2 regions of the Pelagibaculum spongiae genome follow, and region 1 is predicted to be linked to the other one. Evidence: predicted binding sites of a transcription regulator. Region 1 holds the regulator's gene; the other holds the start of a gene.

What was found. Region 1 encodes LexA, which represses DNA repair genes until DNA is damaged. Its sites were predicted from a motif close to TACTGTNTANNTANACAGTA; they were not measured.
Region 2: the regulator LexA is predicted to act here: its motif matches at 1,216-1,235, upstream of DC094_RS12210 (LexA family protein).

Annotation. Positions count from the first base shown of each region.
Region 1 is NZ_QDDL01000003.1:121,576-131,113, reverse strand. Features, by position in the region: gene DC094_RS09495 (hypothetical protein) at 1-1,151, shown strand, start outside; gene rmf (ribosome modulation factor) at 1,347-1,520, shown strand; gene lexA (transcriptional repressor LexA) at 1,695-2,306, opposite strand; gene thiI (tRNA uracil 4-sulfurtransferase ThiI) at 2,481-3,965, shown strand; gene DC094_RS09475 (DUF6172 family protein) at 4,065-4,457, shown strand; partial or broken gene DC094_RS09470 (transposase) at 4,548-4,916, opposite strand; gene DC094_RS09465 (transposase) at 5,052-6,197, shown strand; gene tnpC (IS66 family transposase) at 6,513-7,955, shown strand; gene DC094_RS22860 (lasso RiPP family leader peptide-containing protein) at 8,270-8,467, opposite strand; partial or broken gene DC094_RS09455 (glutathione S-transferase N-terminal domain-containing protein) at 8,403-9,002, opposite strand; gene DC094_RS09450 (peptidase U32 family protein) at 9,034-9,538, opposite strand, start outside.
Region 2 is NZ_QDDL01000004.1:388,577-398,114, forward strand. Features, by position in the region: gene DC094_RS12200 (hypothetical protein) at 1-20, opposite strand, end outside; gene DC094_RS12205 (hypothetical protein) at 662-1,057, opposite strand; gene DC094_RS12210 (LexA family protein) at 1,321-1,752, shown strand; gene DC094_RS12215 (Y-family DNA polymerase) at 1,773-3,044, shown strand; TPP riboswitch at 3,190-3,294, shown strand; gene thiD (bifunctional hydroxymethylpyrimidine kinase/phosphomethylpyrimidine kinase) at 3,411-4,328, shown strand; gene DC094_RS12225 (ATP-binding cassette domain-containing protein) at 4,332-5,099, shown strand; gene DC094_RS12230 (ABC transporter permease) at 5,135-5,893, shown strand; gene DC094_RS12235 (ABC transporter substrate-binding protein) at 5,957-6,886, shown strand; gene tenA (thiaminase II) at 6,913-7,578, shown strand; gene thiM (hydroxyethylthiazole kinase) at 7,591-8,451, shown strand; purine riboswitch at 8,643-8,742, shown strand; gene add (adenosine deaminase) at 8,802-9,538, shown strand, end outside.

The DNA of each region.
Region 1 (9,538 bases):
GAACCACTCGGGCGCAATTAAATAACACTGCATTGCCAACTCTTACGAGCTGGGGTAATGAAGATAACATGGCGAATGCGATTAATGCTGGCGGCGTTATTGTGGGTTGGTCTCGTCATTTTGAAGCGGTTGATAGAAGCAGTCTGACTTGTAGTGATGCGGATGATAGTGGTCTGCTTGATGTTTTAAGCAATTGCACGATTACAGATCATCAACGAGCAGTAGTTTACCCCTCAAATAATCGCCAAGCTTTTGATTTAGGTGCTTATCAAACCATCGCGTTTGATGATGTGGATAAATTTTCCTTCGCACTAGATGTCAGTGATGACGGTACTGCACCCGTTGTAGTTGGCAGAGTTGGAGATTTCTCTCGTGCTGAGGGTGATTCAACCATAAGTTGGGCACGAGGCTTCTGGTTTAGAATCACTGATGCTACAGATCCGCAAAATGGCCACGGCACGACCTTTGCCGGTATTGCAGCCGATGGCGATAGCGATAGCGGAATTGTAGCGCCGCTGGTAGATAACGAAGATTACGATACCAGTCTTAGTGCAATAAATACTGGCGGCATTGCCGTAGGATCTTCCCAAGTCTCTGCAACATTGACCGAAGCTATTAGCTTTGATACCTCAAGCCCGAATGAAGCGGCGGTAGGTCTTGGTTATCTTGAAACAGATCTGAGTTCTTCTGCTTCGGCGGTTAGTGACAGCGGTATTATCGGTGGCAACGCGGTTGTGCGTAGAACTTCAGTTTCTACCGGCAGTGAGCGACATGGCTTTTTATATTTTCCTGCTGGCAGTGATGTAGTTAATACCGATTCAGTGGAAATCATGCTCGATGCATCGAATCTGATCGATTGTAGCCAAGGAATTGTGATTACTGGCATCAATAAAATTGTCGGCGATAGTAGCAATCCAGTGATTTATGCATCCGCTGTGGCAACTGCAGCAGCCGATGACAGCTTACAAGGCAAAGTATTTAGCGTTCGTTTGACCCGTGCAAATGACAACGACCCTACTGCGCCTTCAGCACCTCAAGTGTGTGTCCCGGAGAAGCCGCTAAATGATTCGGGTGGTGGCGCGGCAGGCGGGCTAATGATTTTTGCTGGTTGGTTGGCAGTCTGTTTGAGACGTCGTAAATTTTTAAAATGATGTAACACTCAATAGCTGGCCGGTTTTTTCTACCTCAAGGTTTGGTCTAACTTTAAAAGGCTGCCTTGAGGTAGTTGTATCGGGTAAATGTGGTTTGCCAGCGCTACAACAATAACAAGTGACATTGCTGTACCTAGCTAAACCAAAACGACCTGATGCGTGTTTAATGCCAACCCTGAGGAGGAAATGGAAAGCATGAAGACACATAAGCGGGATCGCACGCAAAGAGCTTGGAGTAAAGGGTATCATGCAGGCTTGGTCGGTATGTCCAAAGAAGCTTGTCCGTATGCTGGGTCAGTCAATGTTCGACACAACTGGATGGTGGGATGGCGACAAGCCAAAGAAAATCTATCTCATGGTTTAGAGTGACGGTGTCACTGTTTAATATTAAAACTTAATTTTTTAACCAAAAAGGCCGCTAGATGCGGCCTTTTTGATTTCTGTGGCTTTGCTTATTCTGTTCTAACTAGCTCGAAGTTTAGCTTGTCAATAAGATCATTTATCCTATCGCTACTAGTAAACCTAAAAAACACCTTCAATCGATTAAGAGAAATCCCGGATCACACCAATTGCGATACCTTCAATCGCAAAAGCGGTTTTAGGGGAAACCTTGATCACATCGAAATCTTTGTTTTCCGGGTGCAGTAAAATTTGCTTGCCGGTTTTTTCAAATCGCTTTACGGTGACATCTTCTTCAATACGAGCGACAACAATTTGGCCATTGAGTGCAGTTTGAGCCTGGCGCACTGCCAATAAGTCACCGTCAAGAATGCCAATGTCTTGCATGCTTAAGCCTTCTACTCGTAATAAAAAATCTGGTTTTGAGCGAAATACTCCAGGGTTTACTTGAATTCTTTGCTCGACATGCTCAGCGGCCAAAATAGGCTGGCCTGCGGCAACCTTGCCTACTAATGGTAAGGTTTCGTCTGGGTCATGTTGGTGATCGCCCAACAATCGAATGCCGCGAGATGTGCCAGCCAACAGTTCGATAGCGCCTTTTTTAGCCAAAGCCTTTAAATGTTCTTCTGCAGCATTGGCAGAACGAAAACCAAAATGTTGGGCAATTTCAACCCGGGTTGGAGGGAAGCCAGTCAGCTGAAGGTTTTGCTTGATTACATCAAGGATTTGCTGCTGCCTGTGAGTTAACTTCAGCATGTTGGTACCTGAGTATTAAAACAGTGCTGTTATTATATTCAGTAGTTGGGTCGAGCGCAAAGTTGTGTTGAGTCTATTTTTATCAAGGGAAGTTTGGGACATGACCCAGCTTTAGCTATAATCGCCCGCTTGCTTGTCACCTGTATTGGCTAATCATAGGCCCGCGGATAATTCATGAAGTACCTGATCAAACTATTTCCAGAGATAACCATTAAAAGTAAACCGGTTCGAAAGCGTTTCATTCAACAGCTGAAAAGCAATTTGAATGTACAGCTCAAGCGAATCGACCCAGAAATCAAAGTCTCTGGTAACTGGGATCGGCTCGATGTTGACGGTGTTGTCGAACAGCATCAGGAAGCCGCAGAGCAGGTGCTTTCTTGCACCCCAGGCATTGGAAGTTTCCTGCGGGTGTTCCCGCATGACTTTGAAACCATCGACGATATCTTGCAGCTTGCATTGCCGCACTATACCGAAGTGCTCAAAGGAAAAACCTTCTGCCTTCGGGTGAAGCGTACTGGTAATCACCACGCTTTTAGCTCCATTGATGTTGAACGCCAAGTAGGTGGTGGTTTAAATCAGTTGACCGAAGCGGTTGGTGTTAAACTGAAAAAACCTGATATTACGATCAAAATGGAAATTGTTGGCCAGCAATGCTTTATGGTTCAGCAGCAGCAGCCAGGTTTGGGTGGTTTCCCGCTGGGTACTCAAGATGCTGTGCTATCGCTGATTTCAGGTGGTTTTGATTCTGGTGTTGCCAGTTATTTGGTTAACCGCCGTGGTTTGCAGACGCATTTTTGCTTTTTCAACCTTGGCGGCCGAGCTCACGAAGTTGGTGTTAAGCAGGTTTCTCATCAATTATGGGAAAAGTACTCTAGTTCGCATCGAGTGAAGTTTGTTTCGGTACCTTTTGAAGGTGTAGTCGCTGAGATTTTAACTCGAGTTGAAAATTCGCAAATGGGTGTGATCCTTAAGCGGATGATGTACCGGGCAGCCAATAAAATTGCAGATCGTTTGAAGCTAGATTGTATAGTGACCGGCGAATCGGTCGCACAAGTGTCCAGCCAAACCTTAGCAAACTTGAATGTGATCGAGAGAGTCTCTGAAAAACTGGTGCTACGCCCATTAGTGACTATGGACAAGCCAGAGATTATCGATATTTCTCGTCAAATCGGCACCCATGATATGGCCAGTCAAATGCCTGAATATTGTGGTGTGATTTCGAAAAAACCAACCACGCGTGCTCGTTTGCCAAAAATTGAAGCTGAAGAAGAACGCTTTGATTTTGCTGTGTTGGATAAGGCAATCGAAGATGCAGTAGTTCAGTCAATCGATAATGTGCTGAAAGATATTGAAGAGCAGCCTGAGGTTGAAGTGAAGCAAAAAGCACTGGCAGGTTCAGTGATTGTTGATATTCGCCACCCAGATGAGATAGAAACCAAGTCATTCGCTAGCTTAGTGAGTGAACCTGGCCAAGGTGAGTTATTGGGTGTTGAATTGTTGGAAATTCCATTTTTCAATATTCAAAACAAGGTCACCGAATTTGATCCGGCCAAGCAATATCTGTTCTATTGTGAAAAAGGCGTAATGAGCCAATTACATGCCTTGCATTTAAAAGAGCAGGGGCATGAAAATGTTCATGTGTTTCGCCCACAGAGCTAATCACTTTTAACATTTGAGTGATTTTAGCCATTGTTTTTTATAGGTCGAAGTGGTTTTCGCTTTGGTTTATCTATTAAGAATTGTTTTTACAGAGCATTTATGAAAAAAATATTTCAGTTAACCCATGAAAAAATTAAATATCCTCGTTTGGTCGAATCAGCTAAGCATGATGTTAAAAAATACCTCAAGCGCGAGCGCAACAAAAAATTACCACCGGATGCAGATTATTGGGGGTTCGCTTGTAAGTTCGGTCATGATAAAGAGCAGGCAAAAGAGATCCATCTTAAGGCAATCAACAAGTGTATCGATGAAGTAGAGTCGTTGGCTCTAGAGTCTTTCTACTTAGAAATTCTGGCGTATCCAGCAGTTCGTGAACCTCGCCAAGAGCATGGTTCTTTTGAAGGCGGCTTTACTGCGCAATCAGAAGATCAAGGCGCTTTTGAAAGTGACGTTGATGCTGAAGATGATAGTCCGGCTGAAGATCAGAATTAATCTGATTTTAATAACTGGTCTGGTAGCAATAAACATTTGCCAGAAAAACCGTAAACTTTCAATTTGCGGTTTTTTTATTTGTTTGCCTCTTCAGTAAAATCGGTGGGTTAGTTTTGGTTCGGGTAGTTTTCCAAGGCTATGATAGAGCGCTATCTCAGTGCATTTATAGCTTTTAAATCCATAAGATTTTCTCACCGTCAGTTTTACCTTGGTATTTAAGCCTTCAATAATCCCACTTGAATAAGCTTTTTTGGCCTTAAACCAGTTCAAGATTAAGTCTCGATGATTTCTTATAGTTTTCGCTACTTTCTTCATTGGTTCTATTTTTGATCGCATGGTTCTATTGCACCAACGATCTAAATAATTACCTGCATGATATGCTGAGGTGTACTGCCAAAAGCCATCAAAGTCTTCTTTTAGTAAATACGCTCTGACACTTTTTAGGTTGTATTTCAATAAGGTGGAAAACTAAATTTTGCAACTAATTTTGCCACCCACAAATTTATCTATGACCAACGCTATTGCCTAAAAATTTTTGATTTCAAATGTGAGTTCACGTCAGCTAACATCAACCAACCACTGAAATGAGTTGGAGTGGATGCTTGTAAAAAGCCTTCCTTTTTTATTATGCCAGCACCTCGTGCCATTCTGTTTGACCCGAAAGCGAACCCATATGTGCATGCCTGTTCAAGATGCGTTAGGCGAGGGTGGTTGTGTGGTGAAGATCCTGCGATTGTGCCTGAGCTTCGAAAAAATTATGATCATCGCCGCCAGTGGATTGTCGATCGAATTGATCTGCTGGCGCGGGCATTCTCAATTGATGTAGCAGCCTATGCCGTGATGAGCAATCACTACCATCTGGTGCTTTATGTTGATGTTGCACGAGCCAATAAATGGAGTGCGCGCCAGGTATTATTGCAATATACCAAAGTGTTCGATGCCGAGCCGTTAGTTAAAAAATACCTCAATTCACAAAAGCGTCGCCTACTTAGCGCAGCTGAAATTCATTATGTTGAAGCCAAAGCTGAAGAATGTCGTAAGCGATTGTATTCAATTAGCTGGTTTATGAAATCGATTAATGAACCACTGGCTCGGTTGGCTAATGCCGAAGACCATTGCAAAGGGCGTTTTTGGGAAGGCCGTTTTAAAGCTCAGGCGCTGCTTGATGAACAAGCATTGCTGACTTGCATGGCGTATGTTGACCTCAATCCTTTGCGAGCGGGCATAGCTAAAACACCAGAAACATCGGATTACACGTCCATTCAAGCAAGAGTCGAAACTGAACTGCCTGAAATAGCATCTAACCAAACTCGTATTAAAAATAATAAGAAATCGATTAAAAACCGGCGCTATGATTATCAGTTTGCTCTATTGAAACCTTTTTCAGATAGCGCTCACCTAAAGAATAAATCCAATGAACCACATGTAAAGCAAAAGCCTTTGCCGTTTTCATTAAATGATTATCTGGAGCTGGTTGATGCTAGTGCCCGAATGGCGAGAAATGATAAAAAATATCACATGGATAGCCAACTGCCTCCTATTTTTGACAGATTAAAAATCGATACCACTGCGGTCTGGTGGGCTAAAATCATGAGCGGCCAAAGTAAGGCGTTATCGAACGTTCGAGCATTTGCCCATGCGATAGGCAGTTATCTAAATATCAGCGCGTTCAAGGCAAGAGTGATGCAACAAACGAAAGTTTGGCGAGCAAATCAACCACCACCAAAAAACTCCAGCTAATACTGTTAATTAAATCTGTGTATTTAACTTGCCGGGCATGCCTGGTGTTTCTGTTGTCTAGGTTTTAGATGGTAAATTGTAACCATTCAGCACAATTTAATATAAAAATCGCTTGACAGGTTTTTTGATATTTTCCCGAATTTAAGCACCTCTTTCAGAATACCACTTAAACGCCGCATTAAACTGCTATTAACACACCTGATTATCAATGTTTTTTGCTCAGAATAGCGCATCAGCATTCCGCTTCTAAAAAGTCGCCACAGTAAGCCTCAGAGACAAAAAAACCACCCTGAAAACCTGTGCGATAATAACCGCATGGACTCAATCGAAATTAATAAAACCATCGCTGAAACCGAGCGATTGTTAGCCAAAAGCAAAAGCTTACCGCCCGAACTGGTGGCGATGGTTCGTATGCTGATGCTCGTCGTTAAGATATTGCTTGATAGCAAAGGGCTAAACAGCAAAAACTCCAGCATTCCGCCATCGGCAGATCCTAATCGAGAAAAGAAATCGCGCGCCAAAAGCAATAAAAACCCAGGCGGGCAGCCTGGCCATAAAGGCAGTAATTTATCACCGGTGAAAGACCCAGATGAAGTGCTGGATATTACGATTGATCGTAGCCAATTGCCGAAAGGAAAATACCGTGTTGTTGGCAGTGAAAGCCGCCAAGTAGTTGATGTTCGTATTACCCGATATGTCACCGAATATCGGGCGCAGATTCTACAAGACGAGCAGGGTAACCAGTTTGTTGCTGAGTTTCCGCAAGGGGTCACTCGGCCAATACAATATGGCAATGAGTTTAAAGCCAACGCGGTTTATATGTCGAGCTACCAGCTGATTCCTTATGAACGGACTCAAAAGCACTTCGCTGAGATATTGGATGCGCCAATCAGCACCGGTAGCCTTGCCAATTTTAATCAGGAAGCTTTTAATCGACTGAAGCCATTTGCTCAGTTAGTACCGGCTATTTTGCGTGCTGGAGATTTGATTCATGCCGATGAAACCGGCGTCAATATCAATGGTAAACGAAAGTGGCTACATGTCGCGAGCAATGACCGCTGGACGTGGATTGAAGCGCATGAATCAAGAGGTATCGAGGCAATGGAAGCGATCGACATCTTGCCTAAATTTACCGGTTTATTGGTACACGATCACTGGAAAAGCTACTACCGATTTGTGCTGTGCTTGCATGTATTGTGTAACGCCCATCATGTACGTGAATTGGCGCGAGCCCATGAGCAAGATGGCCAGCAGTGGGCCAAGGCAATGGAAGATCTGCTTTATGAAATGAATACAGCAGTCAATGAGGCGGGGGGTGAGTTGGATGAAAAGCAGTGTCAAAAATGGGTGAAGCGATATCGAAAAATATTAAAAGCAGGTGATCGGGAATGCCCGGCACCTGAGCCAAAAAAAGCGGATAAAAAAGGTCAATTAAAGCGAGGGAAATTAGCACGAAGTAAATCGAGAAATTTATTAGAGCGGCTGCGGGATTTTGAAGCAGACGTGCTGCGGTTTATGAGTAATACCCGAGCACCGTTTACCAATAATCAGGGTGAACGGGACTTCCGTATGAGCAAGGTTCAGCAGAAGATATCAGGCTGCTTCCGCTCATGGGATGGCGTGAAAGCGTATTGCAGAATCCGGAGCTATATATCGACCTGCCAAAAAAATGGGGTCGGTGTTGGGGAAGCTTTGTCGTTATTATTTGCGGGTAAATGGCCGGACTTTATTCAGGAGAAATTGGATCGGTTGGTGTGACATGCTGAATGGTTACATTATAAGTAAAGTTATGGGTGGCGCTTTTTTCCGCTTTTTTCCGTTTTCAAGTGCCGCTCCTGCAAACTTCAACGGTTGTAGGAGGTTAAACCAGTTACAACCGCATGAGAAATTGAATATTTTTTGGTGGGTATAAAAAATATCTTGGGTGGCGTCATTTATTTCGTTGTAAAGTTTTGCTGTTGAGAAGAGAGTTTACAGCAGTAGCGGTATATAAGCTAAGGCTATCCCTAATAGCTTTTGTGGGGGGGTGAAGAAATATCGTCAGGCACATTTTCTTCATGTCAGCTATGGGTTTAGTTGTGGCGTGAGAAAGCAGATCGTTTAATCCTCGCCCAGAAAACATTCTTTCTGCTCATCCAGCCACAATGGATATTTGGCCATAGCTTTTGAATACAAGCGACTCTGCAAGTGGCCTTCAAGCCAAGCTCGCAGGTTAGGGTAAGGCGCTTGAACGAACCATGCTCGATTAACTTTGGAGAACTGGCGGACAAAGGGCAGCAGTGCGTAATCGATAAAACCTGGCTTATTGCCGACAAAATATCCGCTACTTATTTCACCATTTGAATTGCTGCTAGTTTTCGATAATCTTTGCTCAAGTTCAGCAATAAAATTTTCACATTTTTTGCGTTCGTCGAGTTCATTTTCAAGATGAAATCGCTTGGCTTTTTTGTAGATTTCTAACTGCGGTTTAAATTGTTTATCGTTGCGTTTAATCAAATTCAGCATGGCGACTAGGTCGTTGGGACTGTCTTTGTGTAGCAAGTCATCCGGGTCATTTTGTTGCAGTGCCCACAGCATAATATCTAAGCTTTCATCGATGACTTTCGAATTGATTGAAAACTTATGGAGTGCGTCGGCAAAAACCAATACTGGAACGGTCCCTTTGGGAGAGATCGCTAGCATTTCTTTGGGTTTATTTTTCATGGTAATGGCGCGCAGCATAACTTGCTGCTGCGCCATTAGTAGGCCAAGGCGAGCACGCATTGCGTAAGGGCAGTGCTGTAGCGAATATAATATCGGCAGCATAAGCGTGGCGCTCTTTCCTATTCTCTTTTATCTAAAGCCCTTGGCGATATTGAGCATTGGTTGAAACTGTAATCATTTGATTTAATTGAGCTGAAGCTTGCTCGCTTCCTTGCAATACGCTTTCGAAGTGTTGAATCAATTGTGCTTTGTCTTGCTCTGCTTTTGAGCCTGCGCCGATGTTGGTTAAATCGATAAAGAATTCATCAAATAAGTCAGTTAAGTCATTCACAACATCCAAGTTTAAAAACTGTTCATGGTTATAAATACTTGGGTAACCACCTTTTTGTTTGTCGATGGAAAACTGAATGCCTTTGACGTTTTTAATCGTGGTCGCTTTCTCGCATTTCAACATGCAGCCATCTTCAATGCTGGGTTTTTTACAGCCGACGGTTTGCTGGAAGAAGCACTGGCGGCTGGTCATCATTAGAATGGGATGGTAAATGCTGTAATAGAGTTTGAAATCATCCGGGCGAGCGATATTGCGCAACTGCAGGCGGTTAATCTCATTAGAAATGAAAGCGCCGGCGCAGTTAAGC
Region 2 (9,538 bases), on a different contig from region 1:
GCATCCATGCCATCGATCATGTCAGGTCCCCTTAAATTGGTTTTTAACAAAACTAAAAACTCACAGTGAAACTGTCAAGCTCAAACTTCAGATTATTATTGGCATATAATTGCTAAAAACCACCATCAGCCCAGCCATTATTTCAATCCAAAAAACACAAACTGGCCAGCAATGCCACTACAGATCCCAGCACAAAGCCAAGCCAGCTTGCATCGGTTCTAGTGACAAACCACCTATTGCAAAGCAAACCATTGCTATAATTAGATAGATTTCAAGCCAATCAAAGTCGAAATGACTAGGTTGACAAAAAACCATCGCCATTAAATTTTACCTTGCGCCTCTAGCTAGCACGTTTATAGATCTTCTGATTTAATCAACTTCACTCTGCCACAAATAATCACAGAGCTAACCAAGAATGACAGTGATACGGATCAACCCTCTTTTTCGAACAATACACCCCCCTTTAGTTCGGGCTATTTTTAAGAATAAATTGGTTATTTTCTACAAAACCACATTGAATGAAATGAAGAGCTACGACAATAGTTAAGTTGTTACAGAAAATTATCATCGCCAAACAGCTTGATTGCTTGGCTATAAGAAACCATAAAAAAAACGCCAACAACATGAATTATTGGCGTTTTTACAGAAATCATTGGTTAACTTATTCAACAACTACTTTTTCTTTGTCCTTAAATTCCATAGTCATTTCCCAAGGATGTCGATCTTTCATACGATATGTAATACTCGGATCACCCCAATCATAAGTTTCGGTGCGCGTCATATAGCCCATCTCAGGATCTTCACCAAAAGTCATTTGATAAGCAGCACCATCGTCATAATTAGAACTATCTGAAATAATCATACCTATCATATGAGCAGAACGATTACCGCCCCACTCTACACTCACAACTACTTCGACACCTTTGCTAACCTTCTCGCCACTAGGCACAATTGGTTGACCATTAACCAGTAGTTTTTGATCATCCCAATTAGGATCACCATTTAAATAAATATCACCAGACGATTGGTTGCTAACTTTTACACTAGGATTGCTCATAAACCTCTCCCTGTTTCGGGCAATTTCGTTTCACATTTCACGTTTCAAACTAGCTACAGCCAGCATAGTTGATAACTTGCCGATTTTCCGCAACGTTGTGACTAAACCACCACTTTCAATCATTTCAAAAAACTTGCGCCGGCTATGAATCTTCGCAATACTGTTCGTACATACAGTTAAATTTGTTTGATTGTCTTTTCAAAAAAGCATCGCCAGCAATCATAAAAATCAACGCCAAAAGTACCGAGAAGAGAGCCAATACTATGCAACAATCTCTGCCCAGCTCATTACAATTACCACTACTTGGCTTTGCCAGTGCTGGTTTTCCCTCCCCTGCTGCAGACTACCAAGAGCGCACTCTGGATTTGTCACAACACCTTATTCAGCATCCTTCTAGTAGTTTTTTTATGCAGGCCGATGGCCACTCGATGCAAGGTGTTGGTATTTTTGATCAAGACTTGTTGTTGGTTGACCGATCGCTCACCGCCCAGCAAGGTGATGTCGTAATCGCAGAAATTAATGGTAGTTTGTTGGTTAAACAGCTTTGCTATCACAAAAAACAGCCGCAACTTCGGTCAACTTGTGACAGTTATCCAGCCATTCCTTGCAATCCAGAACAGATCGAACAAATTTGGGGTGTTGTTACGTCAGTAATTCACTCTTTACGTCCTAGCTGCCAGCTAGCAAACGCATAAGCTCACCAAAACACACCTTTATGACTCACTGCTTCGCTTTAGTCGATTGCAATAATTTCTATGCTTCTTGCGAGCGATTATTTCGCCCGGACCTAGACAAAAAACCAATTGTGGTGCTTTCCAATAATGATGGCTGCATTATTGCGCGCAGCGAAGAAGCTAAATTGCTTTCCATTTCAATGGGCAGCCCATACTTCCAAATAAAAAACGACCTTCGCCAGAAAAAAGTGGCTGTTTTTTCATCTAACTACACTTTATACGGTGATATTTCTCAACGAGTACAGCAAATTTTACTCAGCTGGGGTGATGCCATCGAGTGTTACAGCATCGATGAAAGCTTCCTTTATTTTAACCAGCCACCAGCCGACCCTTACTCATTAAGCCGACAAATACGTCAGCAATTAATTAAGCAATTAAAAATGCCGGTGGGCGTTGGCTTCGGTTCTAGCAAAACGCTAGCCAAACTGGCAAATCATATCGCCAAACGCCACAGTCAAAGTGGCTGTGCCAGTTTACTTACACAACATCAAAGGAACCTTTGGCTGCCGCAATTACCGATTGGCGAGGTGTGGGGGATTGGTCATCGATTACGAGAAAAACTGCAAGGCTATGGCTTTGAATCCGTTGCTGACCTGGCGAACGCCGATCATTTATGGATTCGGAAAAAATTCTCTGTCACTTTAGAAAAAACAGTGCGGGAATTACAAGGGCAAGCCTGTCTAGAGATGGAGCCACAGATTGAATCACGCAAACAAATCATCAGTTCTCGCTCTTTTTGCAAACGATTAACGGAGCTGGCTGATTTACAACAAGCGATCACCCAATATACCTGTCGCGCTGCAGAAAAATTGCGACAACAAAACAGCTGCTGTGGCGAGATAGGGGTGCATTTAACTACTGGGAAAAACTGCGATAAACCTTACACTGCAGCCAAATCTATTCGTTTAAATAAACCAATTAATGACAGCCGGATTTTATCCGAACACGCACAAGCATTAATTCATGAGTTGTTTGCACCTGGCTATCAATATCAAAAAGCCAGCGTCTGGTTGTCTGATATAGACCCGGCAAGTAAAAACCAACTGCAATTATTAGAAACCTCGGCAGACTATCGAATGCACAACAGCCAGCAATTGATGAAAACCCTTGATGAAATTAACCAGCGCTTTGGCCGCGGCAGCTTAAAATTAGCAGCAGAAAGTTTGCAGCCTAAATGGGCGATGAAACGAGACTTCTGTTCGCCAGCTTATACAACCAACTGGCAACAACTACCCAAAGCTAATGCCAACTAATCACTTAAAAACTCAACTATCTAAGTAGTCGTAACTAAAAATGAAACTCACGAAATTGCTCTCCGGTGAATAACGGTCAACGACCTTCAATCCTTTGTTGAAAACTTCCATTGACAGCTTTTGACTCCACGAAATAGCATAGCGCTGAAGTTAGTCGGGGGGCCGTAAGGCTGAGATCAGCAAAAAGATGCTGAGACCCGTAGAACCTGATCCGGTTAATACTGGCGTAGGGAACTAGCAGAGATCTATTTGAATATGCTCAAATAGCTTACAGGGTCTAGCGTACCAGCCTCTACAAGCGTCGCTCCATTTCAAATACCTCGCCAGTCCCTTTGCCTTATTAGCCAATAAAGCAAAGGAAGTTCCATGATTCAGCCAACCACCTCGCGACACCCGACACCCGACCAATCAAAAAAAACCGAACATAAAACGCCGATCATCTTGACAATTGCCGGTTCAGATAGCGGCGGCGGTGCAGGTATTCAGGCTGATATCAAAGCGATCTCTGCAACTGGCAGCTATGCCTGCTCGGTAATTACTGCACTAACGGCACAAAATACCTTAGCGGTTAAGGGAATACTTCCTATCTCTGCTGATTTCATTCAGCAACAACTCACCGCGGTCTTCGATGATTTAAATATTCAGGCAATAAAAATTGGCATGTTGGCTGAAGCGAAAATCATTCAGACTATTGCCAGTTTTTTAGAGCAGTACCCCACAATCCCAATAGTGCTCGATCCAGTAATGGTCGCAACCAGCGGCGATTTATTGCTCGAACAATCGGCAATTCATAACTTAAAACAACGACTGGTTCCTCTGGCGAGTATTATTACGCCAAATTTACCCGAAGCCGCAGCGCTCACCGACCAAGCTGTGCCACAAAACCAACAACAAATGTTGAACTTAATCAATCAACTACGTCAGCTCGACGCCCAAGCTATTCTATTAAAAGGCGGCCATCTACAATCAGATAGCACCAGTAATGATTTGTTAATTATCAATCAAAAAATCATTCAGTTATCAAGCCCTAGAATTGAAACCGAAAATACCCATGGCACGGGCTGTTCGCTATCTGCTGCAATTGCATCATTCATCGCTCAGGGGCAACTCCTACAACAAGCCGTTCACTCAGCTAAAGCCTGGCTAACCGGTGCTTTAGCTCATGCCGATCAATTACACATTGGCCAAGGACATGGCCCAGTTCATCATTTTTATCAGCAGCATAACCAAAAACAACTTCCATTGGATCTTTCTTCAGTCGCAATAAAACAACTGGATTTATAGGCCATGCTCAGCGAAATTACGCCAGCCGTTGGGCTGCAACTGGTAGGACTTGGATTGAAGTTCAATCCAGAGCAACCCGCTGTATTTGAAAACCTAAATATTACTTTTCCTGCGGCAAAATGGAGCTGTTTACTCGGTGCTAGCGGCTGTGGCAAAACCAGTCTATTACGTTGGATTGCCGGTTTATTACCCAAAAATTGCCAATACTCTGGCCAGCTACTCACCAGTGACCAACAACCCTTGGCTGGCCGGCTTAGCTATATGGCCCAACAAGATTTATTACTGCCCTGGCTGAACTTGTTAGACAATGTCTGTTTACATCAGAAACTATCCGGGAAATCATCTGACAAAAAACAGTTACTAAAAAAAGCCAAACAAATATTAGAACAAGTCGGTTTAATTGATCATTTGGAGAAATTTCCAGCACAACTATCTGGCGGCATGCGTCAACGAGCAGCCCTTGCAAGAACCTTGATACGACCGGCTTCAGTGGTGTTAATGGATGAACCATTTTCTGCGCTAGATGCCCCTACTCGCTTCCAGCTACAAAACATTAGCGCTGAATTATTAAAAGACCGTACCGTTTTATTAATCACCCATGATCCACAAGAAGCATTACGGTTAGCCGATCAATTATTGCTGATGAAAAACGGCAACATTGAATCTTTATCGCTTCCAACAACCCTCCCCCCCGAGGCCACTAAATGCCGAGTTAGCCATCAGCCAACAACAACTTTTGCATTTGCTAACGCAAAATCGGGCAACACCTGACCTTACAGATCAGCACGAAAAATCAGAGGTATGGCATGGATAAATTATTTGATTCCATGTTGATACGAGGCCTTACCAGCCTATTGATGCTAGGTGCCTTCTGGCAAGGCGCAGTGATCTATTTTGAAGTTCCAGGTTATTTACTGCCACAACCGGTGAAGGTAATTCAGCTGCTCTGGCAAAAACCACAGTTATTTCTAAACCATGGTTGGGTGACCTTAACTGAAATTATTTTAGGCTTAATGCTGGGGATTTTTAGTGGTGGGTTATTAGCATTGCAACTGCATTTATTTAGCTCGCTACGTCGCTGGTTATTGCCTTTATTAATTGCCTCTCAAGCGGTGCCGGTATTTGCTATCGCACCTTTATTAATGTTGTGGCTGGGCTACGGCATTGCCTCCAAGGTAGTGATGTCGGCAATTATCATCTTTTTCCCAATCGCTACCTGCTGCTATGACGGCTTGCGCCAAACTCCCCAGGGTTTTCTCGACCTCGCCCAAACCATGCAAGCCAGTCAATTAAAACAATTGCTACATATTCGCCTACCGGCAGCCTTGCCTTCTCTAGCTTCTGGCATTCGTATCGCAGTGGTAATTGCGCCCATTGGGGCGGTAGTGGGTGAGTGGGTTGGCTCCAGCGAGGGCCTCGGTTATTTAATGATACAAGCCAATGCCCGAATGCAAATAACCGAACTGTTTGCTGCATTACTGGTGCTAGCCAGCATGGCCGTTAGCTTGTATTACCTCAGCGATTATCTACTCAAAAAAATGATTCCCTGGCAGCCAGAAAATTAATGGCCGCCTGTTTTTTCTAACCTGCCAATTTTAATAAAAAGCAAAACCTTAGGAATAGTTATAATGAAAAAAATACTACTGCTGGCACTACTAATGATAAACACCAGCGCCTTTGCCAAACAAGATGTCAGTTTAATGTTGGACTGGTTTGTTAACCCCGATCATGGCCCGATTATTATCGCGCAACAACGCAATTTATTTGCCGACCAAGGTTTAAACGTCACGATTCAAGAGCCCGCAGACCCTAGCTTGCCGCCCAAACTGGTCGCAGCAGGAAAGGTCGATATTGCAGTAACTTATCAGCCTCAATTAACCATGGATGTTGCCGAAGGCTTGCCGCTAGTGCGTAGCGCAACTCTAATTGCTACGCCATTAAATACCCTAACGGTACTGCAAGGCAAAGGACTAGACTCCCTCGCTAGCCTTAAGGGAAAAACCATCGGCACTTCGCTGGGTGGATACGAAAAAGCCACCCTAGGTACCATGTTAGAAACCGCAGGTATTAGCTTTGATGATGTAAAACTGGTTAATGTGGGATGGGCGTTATCGGCATCGTTAATGTCAGGAAAAGTCGATGCTATCTTTGGTGGTTATCGAAATTTTGAATTAAATCAGCTTGATATAGAAGGTGCTAAAGCCAAAGCGTTTTTCCTCGAAGAGCACGGCGTACCACCATACGATGAACTAATATTTGTCGCCAATAGCAAAACAGCTGACTTAGCCATGCTAGCTAAATTCAATCGGGCACTGGAATTAGCCAGCCAATATATCGTCAATCATCCGCAACAAGCCTGGCAAGAATTTAAAGCTTATAAACCAGATACTTTAGATAGTGAGCTGAACCGCCGCGCTTGGATCGATACCCTGCCGCGCTTTGCATTGCGCCCTAGTGCTATTGATCCACAGCGCTATCAAACCTTTGCTGATTTCATGCAGAAAAAGGGCGTAATTAAAGCGCCATTAAATGCTAAATTATTGTATTTAATCCCGTAATTATTGTCGTAAAAGGAAATATAAGCATGACACGCAAAGCGACATACCAGGATTTAATCGAATATTGCAAAACAGATTGGCAACAATATATCGAACATGATTTTGTAAAAAAACTGGCCGACGGCAGTTTATCGATGGCTTGCTTTAAACATTACTTACAGCAGGATTATCTGTTTTTAAAACATTACGCCCGTGCCTATGCGCTAGCAGTTTACAAATCGCCAACGCTGGATTTAATGCGTAAAAGCCTACCGGGTGTAACATCTCTTGTGCTGGAAGAAATCAGCTTACATATTGATTACTGTAAAGATTGGGGCTTGAACGAAGCAGACCTAGAAGCACTAGACGAAGATGTCGCCACCGTAGCCTACACCCGCTATGTACTAGATAAAGGCATGCAAGGCGAACTGGCAGATCTATACGCCGCACTCGTACCATGTGCGATTGGCTATGCTCACATCGGCCAAAATCTATCCAAAATTCAAACCATTAATAATCCTTATCAGAGCTGGATCGATATCTACGCTGGCGAAGATTATCAAAAGGTGGCCCAGCAGCAAGCTGATTTTCTCGATCAATTAATCAGCGAAGTTTCTATTGATAGTCAGAGATTCAACCAACTGGCAGATGCCTTTAAAACCGCAACTCGAATGGAAATAGCATTTTGGCAGCAAGGGCTCAACCAACAATAATTTGGAGTAATGATGACTACAACCAATAAATCGCTGGCACAACAAATTGCCGATAATTTACTCCAACTGCGGCAGCAGGCGCCTTTGGTTTTAAATTTAACCAACTATGTCGTGATGAATAACAGCGCCAATGCACTACTAGCGATTGGCGCATCACCGATTATGGCGCACAGCCGTTGCGAACTAGCTGAAATGGTGCGTATTTGTGGCTCGCTGGTAATTAACATAGGTACATTGGATGAAACTTGGGTTGATCGAATGAAGACTGCCGCGCAATTTGCCGTGAGCGCCGATAAACCTATCGTACTCGACCCGGTCGGAGTTGGTGCCAGCAATTTTCGTAACCAGTCAGCACTAGAAATTGCCACGATTGCCGCTCGTGGTAATCGACTGATTATTCGAGGTAATGCTTCAGAAATTATCGCACTGGCCAATACCGCTGAATTAACACCAGCGAATGCAGCAGCTTCGGTAAAAGGCATTTCAAAAGGGGTCGATGCCACAGACTCCAGCCACAGTGCCCTGCAATATGGCCAAGCATTGGCGAACTATTTCAATGCTGAAGTAGTTATCTCAGGTGAAACTGATTTCGTTATTGGCAAAAACAACCGACAATATCAGCTAAATAATGGTGACCCATTAATGCCAAAAGTCACCGGCATAGGTTGTAGTTTATCGGCATTAACCGGCGCTTTCGCTGCAACCAGCCAACAGCCCGGACTTTGTGCAGCAGCGGTAATGGGGATCGCCGGACAATTGGCAGCAAAAAATGCCAAAGGACCAGGTAGCTTGCAAATGGAATTACTGGATCAGCTGTATTCATTAAACAGCAAAACAATAGAGCAAAATTTGATAGCCAAAAACATTCTATAAATCAATAACAAGAACAGAGCACAAATCAGCTCTGTTCTTGTCTGCCACCAAACATAAAAAACCGGAAATTAAAGATAAAAATTCAGAAAAATAAGAATTAAAAATATTTAAACTACACCCCCCAAATTAACCTCACTTTTGTGAGTTTGCCAGTCGTTTGTTTGGCTGTTAGGATCGGTATTGACTATTAGATGCCTTATATTAGATTGCTTCATATAATCCCAAAAATATGGTTTGGGAGTTTCTACCAAGCACCGTAAACGCTTGATTATGAACTATGTAACCGTTGCTTGCGCGCTATCGACACATGATATTAGCGCAGCCGTTTCATACAACATAAGTAGAGACACATGAATTATTTTGACTTGCCTAAAATAGATCTCCATTGCCACATCGATGGCAGTATTCGCCCACAAACTATTATTGATCTGGCGCAACAACAAAATATTTCTCTACCTACTGATAATCCCCAGCAGATTAAATCTCATTTAATCGCACCAGAAACCTGCACCAATCTTGATGAGTACTTACAACGCTTCGCTTTGCCGGTTGCTGTTATGCAAACTGCAGAGGCAATAGAACGCATTACATTTGAAGTGTTTGAAGATGCCGCTCAGGAAAACGTCAAGTATCTGGAAGTTCGCTTTGGCCCACTGCTCCACCTGGAACAAGGGCTAAACCTGGATCAGATTATCGGCAGCGTAGTAAAAGGAATGAAACGCGCTGAACAACAGTACGACATTCACGGCGGCATTATTTTATCGCTTCTGCGCCACATGCCCAAAGACCGGATTAACGAAGTTATCGATGCCGGCGCTCAATACCTCAATAAAGGTGTTGTTGCGTTTGACCTGGCTGGCAGTGAGCTAGCCGGTTTTTGCTATGAGTTTATTCCTTATGCCCAATACGCATTGGAAAAAGGTTTCAAGGTGACGATTCATGCAGGTGAGCAAGGTGTTGGGCAAAACGTATTCGACGCTATTCAATTGCTGGGTGCTGAACGGGTTGGCCACGGTATTCATATTACCGGTCATGCTAAGGCCTATCAGCTGGTCAAACAAAACCATGTTGGTCTGGAAGCCTGCCC